DNA from 2 places in the Acidovorax sp. SRI_002 genome. Region 1 is predicted to be linked to the other one. Evidence: riboswitches for the same ligand, from Rfam matches in the RefSeq annotation. Region 1 holds a riboswitch; the other holds the start of a gene.
The links. Region 1 has a riboswitch for glycine ahead of gcvT (glycine cleavage system aminomethyltransferase GcvT). Riboswitches for the same ligand answer to the same signal wherever they lie in the genome.
Positions count from the first base shown of each region.

Region 2: it holds a riboswitch for glycine, as region 1 does, so the genes downstream of both, AC2YJX_RS21710 (D-amino acid dehydrogenase) here and gcvT (glycine cleavage system aminomethyltransferase GcvT) in region 1, are expected to answer to the same signal.

Region 1 is NZ_JBYCZW010000007.1:315,144-321,728, forward strand. It holds gene gcvP (aminomethyl-transferring glycine dehydrogenase) at 1-2,141, opposite strand, end outside; gene gcvH (glycine cleavage system protein GcvH) at 2,219-2,593, opposite strand; gene gcvT (glycine cleavage system aminomethyltransferase GcvT) at 2,678-3,820, opposite strand; glycine riboswitch at 3,870-3,996, opposite strand; glycine riboswitch at 4,018-4,101, opposite strand; gene AC2YJX_RS20735 (TRAP transporter large permease) at 4,115-5,392, opposite strand; gene AC2YJX_RS20740 (TRAP transporter small permease) at 5,389-5,883, opposite strand; gene AC2YJX_RS20745 (TRAP transporter substrate-binding protein) at 6,012-6,585, opposite strand, start outside.
Region 2 is NZ_JBYCZW010000008.1:158,867-165,451, reverse strand. It holds gene sorT (SorT family sulfite dehydrogenase catalytic subunit) at 1-840, shown strand, start outside; gene sorU (SorU family sulfite dehydrogenase c-type cytochrome subunit) at 963-1,286, shown strand; gene AC2YJX_RS21710 (D-amino acid dehydrogenase) at 1,340-2,659, opposite strand; glycine riboswitch at 2,751-2,872, opposite strand; gene AC2YJX_RS21705 (2-keto-4-pentenoate hydratase) at 3,097-3,879, shown strand; gene AC2YJX_RS21700 (YXWGXW repeat-containing protein) at 3,910-4,404, opposite strand; gene AC2YJX_RS21695 (YXWGXW repeat-containing protein) at 4,563-5,105, opposite strand; gene AC2YJX_RS21690 (hypothetical protein) at 5,293-5,673, opposite strand; gene AC2YJX_RS21685 (DUF6463 family protein) at 5,726-6,151, opposite strand; gene AC2YJX_RS21680 (ABC1 kinase family protein) at 6,164-6,585, opposite strand, start outside.

The DNA.
Region 1 (6,585 bases):
TTGTGCAGATTCAGGTGGCTCACGTCGCCGCCGAACTCGCCAGGGGCGGCCACGCCGACCAGGGCGTTCATGTTGGCGCCGTCCACATACACCCGGCCGCCGTGGCTGTGCACCAGGGCGCACAGCTCCTTCACCTGCGTTTCGAACACGCCGTGCGTGCTGGGGTAGGTGATCATGATGCAGGCCAGGTTGGCACTGTGCTGTTCGCACTTGGCCTGCAGGTCGGCCATGTCCACGTTGCCGTTGGCATCGCAGGCGGTCACTACCACCTGCATGCCCACCATCTGGGCGCTGGCGGGGTTGGTGCCGTGTGCGCTGCTGGGGATCAGGCAGATGTTGCGGTGGCTATCGCCCTGGGCCTCGTGGTATGCCTTGATGGCCAGCAGGCCCGCGTATTCGCCTTGCGATCCGGCGTTGGGCTGCAGGCTGATGCCTGCGTAGCCCGTGGCCTGGCACAGCCAGGCGCGCAGTTGTTCGTCCAGCTCCTTGTAGCCTTGCAACTGGTCAGCGGGTGCGAAGGGGTGCACGTTGGCGAATTCGGGCCAGGTGATGGGGATCATCTCGCTCGTGGCATTGAGCTTCATGGTGCAGCTGCCCAGCGGGATCATGCTGCGGTCCAACGCCAGGTCCTTGTCAGACAGCTGGCGGATGTAGCGCAGCATGCCGGTTTCGGAGTGGTGGGTGTTGAACACCGGATGAGTCAGGTACTTGCTGGCGCGGCGCAGTTCGGTGGGGATCAGCGGCTCTACACCCTTCTCGAAGGCGTCAAACGTGGGCAGCGCCTGGCCATCCGCGGCGAACACCTTCCACAGCAGCTCGATGTCGGCGCGCGTGGTGGTCTCGTCCAGCGAAATGCACAGGTAGTTTTCGAAATAAATTCGCAGGTTGGCGCCCAGCTGTACTGCGCGAGCAGCTATGGATTTGGTAGCGCCATCGGTTTTGAGCGTCAGTGTGTCAAAACACGCCTGCGGGCGCACCGGTGCGCCCAGTTGTGTGAGCCCCTTGGCCAGAATGGCGGTGTAGCTGGCCACACGCTGTGCAATGCGCTTGAGCCCATCGGGGCCATGGTACACGGCGTACATGCTGGCGATCACGGCGGGCAACACCTGCGCGGTGCAGATGTTGGACGTGGCCTTTTCGCGGCGGATGTGCTGCTCGCGCGTTTGCAGGGCCAGGCGGTAGGCGGGCTTGCCATGTGTATCCACGCTCACGCCCACTAGGCGGCCGGGCAGGCTGCGCTTGAACTCGTCGCGGCAGGCCATGTAGGCAGCGTGCGGGCCACCCGCGCCCATGGGCATGCCGAAGCGCTGCGTGGTGCCCACGACGATGTCGGCACCCCATTCACCGGGCGGGGTGATCAGCGTGAGGGCCAGCAGGTCGGCCGCTGCGATGAAGGCCGCCTGTTTGGCATGCGCCTTCTCCACATCAGCGCGCAGGTCGTCAATGCGGCCGCTGGTGGCAGGGTACTGGGCCAGCACGGCGAAATACTCGCCATTCAGCGCTGCATCCCATTCGGCGGCGGAGTTGGCCAGCACCACTTCGATATTGAGGGGCTTGGCACGGGTCTGGATCACTTCGATGGTTTGCGGGTGGGCATCACCGGCCACCACAAACACATTGCTCTTGCTCTTGACGGAGCGCTTGGCCAGCGTCATCGCCTCAGCGGCGGCCGTGGCTTCGTCCAGCATGGACGCATTGGCAATCGGCATGCCTGTCAGGTCGCACACCATAGTCTGGAAGTTGACCAGGGCCTCCATGCGGCCTTGCGAGATTTCGGCCTGGTAGGGCGTGTAGGCGGTGTACCAGGCGGGGTTCTCCAGGATGTTGCGCAGGATGACGCCCGGCGTGTGCGTGCCGTAGTAGCCCTGGCCGATGAAGCTCTTCAGGACCTGGTTCTTCGATGCCATCGCCTTGAGTTCGGCCAGCGCCGCCGCTTCCGTGATCGGCAGGGGCAGGTCCATCGCGCTGCTGCGTGCGATGGAGCGCGGGACGATGGAGTCGATGAGGGCGCGGCGCGAGGCCTCGCCAATCACCGACAGCATGTGCGCTTCATCGGCCGCATCGATGCCGATGTGGCGTGGCAGGAATTCGGTGGCGTTTTCAAGCGCTGCGAGCGTGGGCAGGGGGGCGAGGGTGGTCATCGGCGGCGGCGTGGGACAACAAGGAGGCACATTGGCCCGGCAGGGCGCCGGGCCTCGGGGAACAAAAGATCCGGAGATCAGGCGTTCTTGGCGAACTCTGCGTACGCAGGTTCGTCCATGAGCGCGTCGAATTGCATCATGTCGGTCACGTGGACCTTGAAGAACCAGCCAGCGCCCAGCGGGTCGGTGTTGGCCAGCGAGGGGTCGGCGCGCAGGGCTTCGTTCACCTCGACGATTTCGCCGCTGACGGGCATGTACACGTCGGCGGCGGCTTTGACGGACTCCACCACGCCGGCGACTTCACCTTGGGTGAAGGTCTTGCCGACTTCGGGCAGGTCCACAAACACCACATCGCCCAGCGCGTCCTGGGCGTGTACCGTGATGCCCACGGTGGCGGCTTCGTGGTCGGAGATGTCGATCCACTCGTGATCCTTGGAAAACTTGACGGTCATGGGGGCTCCAGAAAAAAAGGGGGAAACAAACAAAAGTGCCGATGCCAGCCAAGACTGTAGCCGGGCTGGCGCAGTTTCAGACGGTCAGCCGCGGTAGTAGCGCGCGGGGGTAAAGGGCATGGCACGCACTTCCATGGGCACGGCCTTGCCGCGCACGATGGCGTTCACCCGCGTGCCGATGGCGGCGAAGGCGGGTGTGACATAGCCCATAGCCACGGGTTCGTTCACCGTGGGGCCCAGCAGGCCGCTGGTCACTTCGCCAATCTTCTGGCCGTCTTCGCTCTGCAATTCGGTGTGTTCGCGCACGGGCACACGCTCCATCGCGACGAGGCCAACGCGCTTGCGCTGCAGGCTGGCGGGGTTGTCGATCTGCGCGAGCACCTTGTCTGCTCCGGGGAAACCCCCTGCGCGGGCGCCGCCCGTGCGACGCACCTTCTGGATGGCCCAGTTCAGTGCGGCTTCAGGCGGCGTGGTGGTGGTGTCGATGTCGTTGCCATACAGGCACAGGCCCGCTTCGAGCCGCAGCGAGTTGCGGGCGCCCAGGCCGATGGGTTTGACCTCGGGCTGAGCAAGCAGGGCGCGGGCCAGGGTGTCGGCCTGCGCAGCGGGCACCGAGATTTCAAAACCGTCTTCACCGGTGTAGCCGCTGCGGGTCACAAAACAGTCACAGCCTGCAATGGAAAAATCGCCGCCCGTCATGAACACCAGCTTTTCAACGCCGGGCGCGAGGCGGGCGAGGGCGGTGACGGCCTGCGGGCCTTGCAGAGCGAGCAGGGCGTGGTCGGGCATGGGCGCCACCTTGCAGCGCTGGCCGATGCGGGCCGTGATGTGCGCAATGTCGCCCACCTTGCAAGCACCGTTCACGATCACGAACAGCGTGGGCTCGCCATCCACCACGCCTTGGTTGAAGAACATCAGGTCATCGATGACCGTGCCTTCGTCAGTGAGCAGCAGCCCGTAGCGCTGTTTGCCCACGGGCAGGTCGATCACGTCCACCGGCATCAGGGTTTCAAACGCCGCTGCGGCGTCAGGGCCTACCAGCTTGAGCTGGCCCATGTGCGAGACGTCAAATAAGCCCGCCGCGCTGCGCGTGTGCTGGTGTTCGGCCATCAGGCCAGCGGGGTATTGCACGGGCATGGAGTAGCCGGCGAACGGCACCATGCGGGCGCCCAGCTCGATGTGCAGGGCGTTCAGGGGCGTGGTGAGCAGGGGGGCGGTGGCTGACATGGCGGAACTCCGGGGCAAATGAGGGCCGCAGCCACAAGGTGGCTACGGGATTTGCCCTGCTGTCCGCTTTACCTGAGAGATTCACCGCAGCGCCCTGGCTGGCCGTGCGGTTTGCTCCTTCGGTGGATGGCCTCAACACGCGGTGCGGTGGGCCATCTCTCTCCAGCAAGGGAACGCCCACATCACTGCGGGCGGTTGTCAGTCCTTTTGCCTGAGCGTTCGGCTGCTGCCTGCGCCTTCGGCGGTGCGGTGGCCTGTGGGGCTTGGCACTCTCTCCTGACCGGGGGATTCTAACTACTTTGCGTAGACCAGATCGCGCAAACCCAGCGACAACTGCGGCACATAGGTCACCACCATCAGGCAGGCCATGATGACAAGCACAAACGGAATCAGGTGCCCGACGATGCGGTCTAGCGATATTCGCGCCACGGTGCAGGCTGCAAACAGATTCACGCCAAACGGCGGCGTGATCATGCCCATGGCCAGGTTCACTACCATGATCAGGCCAAAGTGCACCGGGTCCACACCAAAGTGGATGGCCACGGGAGCCAGGATGGGCGCCAGAACGATGATGGCGGCACTGGTCTCGATGAACATGCCGATCACGAACAACGCCGCGTTCACCCCGAGCAGGAAGAGGGTGGGGGATTGCAGCACCGCCTCCAGCCAGCGGCCAATGGCATCCGGCACGCCAGCACGGGTGATGAGGAAGGCGAACAGGCCCGCATTGGCAATGATGAACATGATCACTGCGGACGAGATGGCCGATTTGCGCAGGATGGCAAACAGGTCCTTGAGCCGGATCTCGCGGTATATCACCACCCCCACAATCAATGCGTAGAACACCGCCACGGCCGATGCTTCAGTGGGGGTGAATACGCCACCGTAGATGCCGCCAAGGATGATCACCGGCATCAGCAGCGCCCAGCCCGCCTGCAGCGTGGCCTTGCCAAGAGGCATGCGGCCGTCGCCGTCGTTCTTGCCCCAGCCCTTGTACTTGCAGTACGCCCAGACAAAAAGCATCAGTGCGCCACTGATCAGCAGCCCCGGGCCAAAGCCGGCGATGAACAGCTCGCCAATCGACACTTCGGCGCTCACGCCATACAGGATCATGGGGATGGAGGGCGGGATGATCACGCCCAGCTCGGCGCTGGTGGCCTGCAGGGATGCGGCGTAGCTCGTGGGGTAGCCATGCTTGATGAGCGCGGGGATCAGGATGGCGCCAATGGCAAATGTGGTGGCCACCGACGAGCCCGACACGGCCGCAAAGATCATGCAGGTCAGCACGCAGGTCATGGGCAGGCCACCCTGCACGCCGCCCACGATGCTCTTGGCAAACTCCACCAGGCGGCGGGATATGCCGCCCGTTTCCATCAGGTTGCCCGCGAGGATGAAGAACGGAATGGCGGCCAGCGGAAATTTGTTGATGGAGCCAAACATCTCCTTCACAGAGATCAGCATGTTGGCATTGGCTACCTGGATGCCCAGGATGGAGGCCAGGCCGATGGAAACGGCAACGGACACAGTGAGTGCAAAACACAGCACCATGGTGGTGATCATGACGGGCGTCATTGCGCGGTCTCCAGCTCAAGGCGTTGAGGGTCTAGCAGGTTGCCGACGATGCCAATGGCGCTGAACACGCCGCCCACCGGCATGGCCACGTAGGCCCAGAACATGGAGACGGATTCGAGCCCCGCCATCGACTGCACGCCGCCGCGTTGGGCATAGTCCCAGCCCCACCACACGATCACGCCAATCAGTGCCAGCGCCGCCACTGCCACGACATAGTCCAGCACCCGGCGCACGCGCGGGGGGCTCCAGCGGTACAGCACATCCACGCTCACCATAGCGCCCTGGCGGAATGCGCTGGGGATGGCCAGGAACACCATCCAGATCAGGCTAAAACGGATCAGCACTTCAGTCCACTCGGCGGGCTGCTCCAGCACAAAGCGGGTCACGATCTGGAACATGCCCAGCGATGCGGCAATGACCAGCATGGCGCACGCGCCGAGCAACGCTGCAAACGTGGCCCCGCGTTCAAACATCAGAAAAGCTTTTTTCATGGGGCGGACAACGCCATGGGTTCGGATGATTCGGTGGAGAGAATCAGATTGAAGATAAAAAACGCCCGTAGCGCTTATTCTACGGGCGTTGTGTGCTACTAAAAATATAGTAGCTGATGCGCATGCAACTACTTGACGTCGCGGATCTTGTCCAGGGTGGCCTTGCCAAACTGTTTTTCAAACTCGGCGTTCACAGGCGCCAGCGCCGCCACAAACTTGGACTTGTCCGGATTGTCCACCACCGTCATGCCTTTGGCGCGCAGGTCGGCCACGCCCTTGGCGTCGTCTTCATCCACGCGTGCACGGTTGGCCTTGGTGCCTTCCTTGGCGGCGTCGATGAAGGCCTGCTTGTCGGCGGCCGAGAGCTTGTCGAACGAGGCCTTGTTCATCACGAAGATGGCAGGCGAATACACGTGGCCGGTCAACGTCAGGTGCTTTTGCACCTGGTCGAACTTGGCCGAGATGATCACGGGCAGCGGGTTCTCCTGGCCGTCCACGGTGCCTTGTTGCAGGGCCGTGAACACTTCGGGGAAGGCCATGGGCGTGGTGATGATGCCGAAGCCCTTGTACGCGGCGATGTGCACGGGGTTTTCCATGGTGCGCATCTTCAGGCCCTTGAGGTCCTCGGGCGTGTTCACCGAGCGCTTGCTGTTCGTCATGTGGCGAAAGCCGTTCTCGGCCCAGGCCAGGGCCTTGAAGCCC
Region 2 (6,585 bases), on a different contig from region 1:
GTGGAGACCGTAGCCACCGTGCTGCAATGCTCGGGCAATGGCCGGGGATTTTTCCCCAGCAAGCCCAGCGGCACCCCCTGGTCGGTGGGCGCTGCCGGTTGTGTGGTCTGGAGCGGTGTGCCGCTGCGCAACGTGGTGGCCGCCCTGGGCGGGCTGGCCGATGGTGCTGCCTACCTGACCGGCACGGGCGGCGAGAAACTGCCCGAAGGTGTGGACCCGCTCTCCGTGCTGGTGGAGCGCTCGGTGCCCGTGAAGGCGATGGACGACGCCCTGCTGGCCTGGGAGATGAACGGCGAGCCGCTGTCGCTGGCGCATGGCGGCCCGCTGCGGCTGGTGGTGCCGGGCTACCAGGGCGTGAACAACATCAAGTACGTCAAGCGCGTGGCCTTCACCAGCGCGCAGTCGCAGGCGCGCATCATGTCGCACGGCTACCGCATGTCGCCCCCCGGCTCCAAAGCCAGCCCCGACCAGCCTTCGGTGTGGGAGATGGGCGTGAAGTCCTGGATCAACGGGCCGCTGCCGGACAAAGGCGCACTCAAGCCCGGACAGGTGCAGGTGCATGGCGTGGCCTTTGGCGGCACGCGCGGCATCAAGGGCGTGGAGGTGTCGGCCGATGGCGGCAAGACCTGGTTGGCGGCCAAGCTCATCGGCCCCGACCTGGGCCCGTTTGCCTGGCGGCAATTTGCGCTGCCCGTGCGCCTGGAGGCGGGCACCCATGTGCTGGCGAGCCGCGCCACCGACACGGCGGGCAATGTGCAGGCCGAGCAGCGCGAGGAAAACCTGGGCGGCTACAACAACGCCAGCTGGCGCGACCACGCCGTCACTGTGACTGTGGCATGACATCGCTCCCCCCAGAGGCGCTTTGCGCCTTCCCCCCGAGAGGGGGACGCCACCCGTGGCCTGGCAGAGCCAGTTCCACGGTGGCACTGGCGTGGGTGCGCGCCGCTATCGGACGGCATCGGATGCCGCAAGGCGGTTTGCTGGTAGGGCTAGCGTTACTGTGGGCGGGTGCCAGCTGGGCCGCCGAGCCGGCCGAGCTGGCGCGCGGCAAGGAGCTGTTCACCAAGATCCAGCCCGCCTGCGCGGTGTGCCACACGCTGCAGGCCGCCGGTGCCGAGGGCCAGGTGGGCCCGGTGCTGGATGAGCTGAAACCCGACGCCGGCCGCGTGTTGCGTGCGCTCAAGGCAGGCATCGGCGTGATGCCCTCGTATGCCGAGCGCATGAGCGAAAAGGACATGTTGGCCGTGGCACAGTTTGTGGCGCACGCCACGGGCGCGGCCAAGTAGGCGCGGGCTTTCGTGGCGGTTGCAGCGCTGCCTCGCTGCAACCGCGCGCTGCTTCAGGCCGCCGTGCGCGACGGCACCAGCGCCGCCCCGGCTGCGCGCCCCTGCAACCCCTGGAACGCAAAGTCCACCTCGGGTACACGGCCGCTCACGATGTCGGCCAGCGCCTTGCCCGAGCCGCAGGCATGCGTCCAGCCCAGCGTGCCGTGGCCAGTGTTGAGGAACAGGTTGCCCACTTTGGTCTTGCCGATCAGCGGCACGTTGCTCGGTGTAGCCGGGCGCAGTCCGCTCCAGAACTGGGCCTGGCTCGCGTCGCCCGCGCCAGGGAAGAGCTGCTCCACGCGCCGCACGATGGCCTCGCAGCGCACCTGGTTCAGGTGGCGGTCGTAGCCGTTCAGCTCGGCCGTGCCTGCAATGCGCAGGCGATCACCGCCGCGTTCGCTGGTGTAGCGCGAGAACACGAGCTTGAACTCGTCGTCTGTCAGGCTCACCTGGTGCGCCTTGCTGGCGTCTTTCACCGGCATCGTCACCGAGTAGCCCTTGGCTGGGTAGATCGGCAGGTGGATGCCCAACGGCTGTGCCAGCAGCGGGCTGAACGAGCCCATGGCCAGCACAAACGCATCGCCGCGCACGCGCTCGAAGCGGCCTTCGGCATTGGTCACTTCCACGTGGTCGATGCGGCCGCCTGCCTCGCGCAGTGCGGTGATGTGGTGGCCCATGCGGAACTGCACGCCCGCCGCTTCACACAGCTTGGCCAGCTCGCGTGTGAACTGGTTGGCATCGCCCGATTCGTCCTCGGCCGTGTAGGTGGCGCCCGCCAGTTGTGGGCGGATGTGGGCCAGCGCTGGTTCAAGGCGCACGGCCTCGTCGGCGCTGATGACCTGGCGCTCGCAGCCCAGCTGGCGCATCTGCTCGGCCGGGGCCAGCGCGCCGTCGAATTCCTTTTGGTTGGTATAGAAGTGGAGGATGCCCTGCGTGCGCTGGTCGTACTGGAGGCCGGTTGCCGCGCGCAGCTGCTGCAGCGTGTCGCGGCTGTAGGTGCCCAGGCGCACGATTTGCTCGATGTTGTGGCGCGTGCGCGCTGGCGTGCAGTTACGCAAAAAGGACAGGCCCCACAGCCACTGGCGCATGTCGGCGCGGATGCGGAACAGCAGGGGCGCATCCTCCTTGCCCAGCCACTGCAGCACCTTGAGCGGCGCACTGGGGTTGGCCCAGGGTTCGGCGTGGCTCACCGAGATCTGGCCGCCGTTGGCAAAGCTGGTCTCGGCACCGGGCGCACCCTGGCGGTCGATGACCGTGACCTCATGGCCAAGTTGTTGCAGGAAATAAGCCGAAGTCACGCCGAGCAAGCCGGCGCCCAAAACGATCACGCGCATTTTTGAAGCCTTTTAAGGGTTCAGCGCTTGATGGATATGCGTTGGCAGCTATTGATTCAATAGCAAGCAGCCAGCGCGCGTCCGCCAAGCTGCCGCTCCCCCTGTCCTTGGTACCTGAGAGATTCACCGCGCTGCCCACATGGCACGCGGTTTGCTCCTTCGGTGCGCCTCCACGCTGCTGACAGGTGGTGGCGGCTCTCCAGACGGCTTTGATAAATGGTGCAGTACGGGACCTGAGCGTGTATGGGAGTTTGCGCCTTCGGTGCAGCGGTGGGCCTTGTGGCCTGCCGTGCTCTCCTGCGGGGGCCATTCTAGGAGGGTGCGGGCGGCGGTGGGGTGTTTGGGGCGGCTAATGGGTGGCAATCGTTGCTGATGCTGGCGGCGACATGGGGTCGCCATAATCCGGCGATTTGACCCACCCCCAGGACGCTTTCCCGATGCCCGATACCGCCTTTGACCCCTTCGCCAGCGCCGCCGTGATCACCATGGCGCGCCAGGGACGCACGCCCCGGCCGCTGGATCTGCCCGTTGCATTGCGCCCTCGCGATGCGGCCGAGGCCTACGCCGTGCAGGACGCCGTAGTGCGTGAGCGCGGCGAGGTCGCGGGATGGAAAGTGGGCGCCGCGTCGCCCCAGGCCCAACCCGCGCGTGCGGCGTTGACCCGCGACTCGGTGTGGGTGGAGCAACCTGGCCAGGAGGTCAACTTGTCGGCCACAGGCTTTGCCGTGATGGGGGTGGAGGCGGAGCTGGTGTACGAACTGGGCGCAGACCTGCCCGCACGCGCCACGCCCTACAGCGCGGCCGAGGTGCTGGCCGCCATGGTGTCGGTGCGTGCCGCCATTGAGGTGTGCGACACGCGCTTTGCCGCCTGGGCACAACAAGGGGAGTGGAGTCGCCTGGCCGACCAGGCCTGCCATGGGGCGCTGATCGTGGGTTCGGGTTTGACCGATGTGGCTTCGGTGCAGCCCTTGGTGCAAGGGGTCAGCCTGTCGGTGAACGGGTCGGTGGCCGTGCAGCACGCCACCTGGGGTAACCCGGCAGGTGACCCGCTGCGGTTGCTGGTGTGGCTGGCCAACGAAGGCGCGCGCAGCCTGGGAGGGCTGCGCGCAGGGCAGTGGGTGACCACCGGGTCCTGCACCGGCACCGTGATGGTGGCGCCGGGCACGGTGGTGGTTGCCGACTTTCCTGGTGTCGGTCGCGCCGAGGTGAAATTCGACTGAACCGTTTCGAGGATCGTGGAACGCGGCAGATCAGTTGCGGCGCGGGTTGTCCGGCTGGCTGTCGCGGCGGTTGGACACGCCGTCACCGTCGCGATCACGGTCATTGCGGTTGGAGATGCCATCGCCATCGCGGTCCCGGTCGTTGCGGTCGGCAATGCCGTCACCGTCACTGTCCCAGCGGCCCCGCTGCATTTCCCAGCGGCCATCGCGTTCCACCCATTGGGGCTGCCGGTACTGGTAGCCGCTGCGCGCTTGTACCCAGTGGCCCTTCACCCAGCGGTGGCGGTTGCCGCGCCATTCCCAATGGCCTTGTTCCCACACCTGGCCACGGCGTGGGCGCGGCACGGCTTCGTACCGTGGTGGTGGGGGCGCGGGAATCACCTCGTAGGTCTGCGTGGGCTGGTACCCACGCTGTGGTTGGTCGGACTGAATGACGACGGTGCCTTGAATGGCCGCGTGTGTCGGTACGAGGGGCAGCAGTGCCATCAGGGCGATGGCGGCTGCGGTCAGTGTTTGGCGGGTCATGGTGGTCTCCGGGGTGATTCCTGGCGGAATCGGTCTTTGCATGGTGGCGGCCTGGTGCGCGGCGCCACGTAGGTGCTCAGCGGGGGCGGGCGTAGGCCAAAGGGGGGAGTGGGCGCGGGGGCTCGCGAGCCTCCGCGCTCCTTCAGCTGTTCAATCGTTCAATTGCGGTAGGGGTTGTCCGGGCGGCGGTCGTGCCGATTGGGAACGCCGTCTCCGTCACGGTCGCGGTCGTAGCGGTTGGACACGCCATCGCGGTCTCGGTCGTGGTGATCGCGGTCGTAGCGGTTGGGAACACCATCACCATCGCGGTCACGGTCATAGCGGTTGGGGATGCCGTCGCCATCACGGTCCCAGCGGCCGGGGCGCAGGTCCCACCGGCCGCCGTGTTCCACCCAGCGCGGCTCGCGGTAGTAGTAACCAGGGCGCGCCTTCACCCAGTGGCCCTGGACCCAGACATGGCGGTGGCCGCGCCAATCCCAATAGCCGGGCACCCACACCATGTTGTGCCGAGGGCGGGGCGCCACTTCATGGCGGGGGGGCGGTGGTGGGCCGTATTGCACCACCATGGGCGCTGGCGCCTGGTAGTGGTGGGGCTGCCCCGACTGGATGACAACGGTGGCGCTGGTCTGTGCCTGCGCCACCGTTGCGGCGCCCAGAGACAGCAAGGCGATGGAAACAGCGGCGAGTGCATTGCGGGCCATGGTGATCTCCTCAGAATGATTCCTTGCGGAACCGGAGACTTCATGGTGCAGATGCTGCGTCAAGCCGGTGTAGGCGAATTGCGAAGTCTTGTGAAGTTGTGTTTCCTGCAGCAGGAGCAGCAGCGGTTTCCGTGATTTTTCTCACACTTCCGGCAAGCTGCCCACCCCGTGAACGTAGTGCGGCCCTTCAGCGCCACCACACCAGCGCCGCCACCACGAGCAGGGCAAACCAGGCAGGGTGTCGGCCCTCAGTGGCATAGAACACCAGCACGCCGCTGGCCAGCGTGGCGACCCCGGCCACATCGGCCACCCAGGCTCCCAGGTCCGCGTCCACGGGCGCGGTCCCCAGGCGCCACATCAAGGCGCTCAGGGCCCAGCCCAGCACGGTGGCCAGGTGCCAGGTGCCCCACAGAATGCGCACCTGCCACTCCCGCAGCACGGGCCGTCCGCCGGTGGGCACGATGCCCTCTGTGCGCAGGGCGCGAAACACCAGCAATTCACCCAGCACCGAGTGCGCAACACCCACCAGGGCGAGGCCCCCGGCTGCCAGTACCAGCGCAGTATTCATGGACAGTTTCTAGTTCAATCAGGATGGCCGTGGAAGGTGCAGACGCTGCGCATCAACCGCCTTTTTCGCCTTCAGCGCTTTGGGGCCAGCACAGCGCCAGCGCGGGCGGCAGCGCCAGCCAGAAACCGGAGGAAGGCATGAGCACAATGCCCAGCACCGTGAGTGCCAGCAACCCGGCACCCAGCCCGCGCAAAGGAACGGGCGCCAGGGCAGCGTTGCGTTCGGCCAGCAGGATGGCCCAGCCCAGCAACGCGAACAACACGCCGAACAATACAAACCAGACCACGGCGCCCACGGCCGGGTCTTTTTGTACGCTGTTGAAAACGCCGCGCCGCACGATTTCTTGCAGCTGGGTCGGAAACACGACGGCGGCATACAGAGTGTGCAGCACCGCCACGGCCAGCATCCACTGGCCCTTCCAGCGGTTGCGAAACGGTATGGCCGTGGAGCGAGGGGACGGGGAGGTCAGGGAGGTCATGTGGGTGCGGTCCTATGAAGGAAGAAGGGCGGGGCAATGCGTGTGGACACGCGCGCCCAGCCCCGTAAGCAGGTGCATGAGGCCCATCCACATGCGCTCGAACGCGGGCATCTCGCAGGGCACCTGCACCAGGTGCTCGCCCAGCATGCGCTGGTGCCGTCCGGCGGTGATGGGTGGCGGCGTCTTGACGCCAAAATCGAAAATCGGTTGCGTGAAGGGCTCCATCTGCCAGGCCTGCATGTCGGCCAGTGCGGGCGCGAGTTCGGCGGTGTAGGCCGGCACGGTGAGGCGGGCGTTGACGAGTCCGAGTGCCTGGTAGGCTTGCAGCACCAGCGCGTCTCGCTGTGGGTCGGTGGGAGGGCGCAGCAGTGCGGACCATGCTTTTGTCACCTGGGTGCGAAAGTGCTCCGACAGGCTGCGCGTGCAGCCAAAGT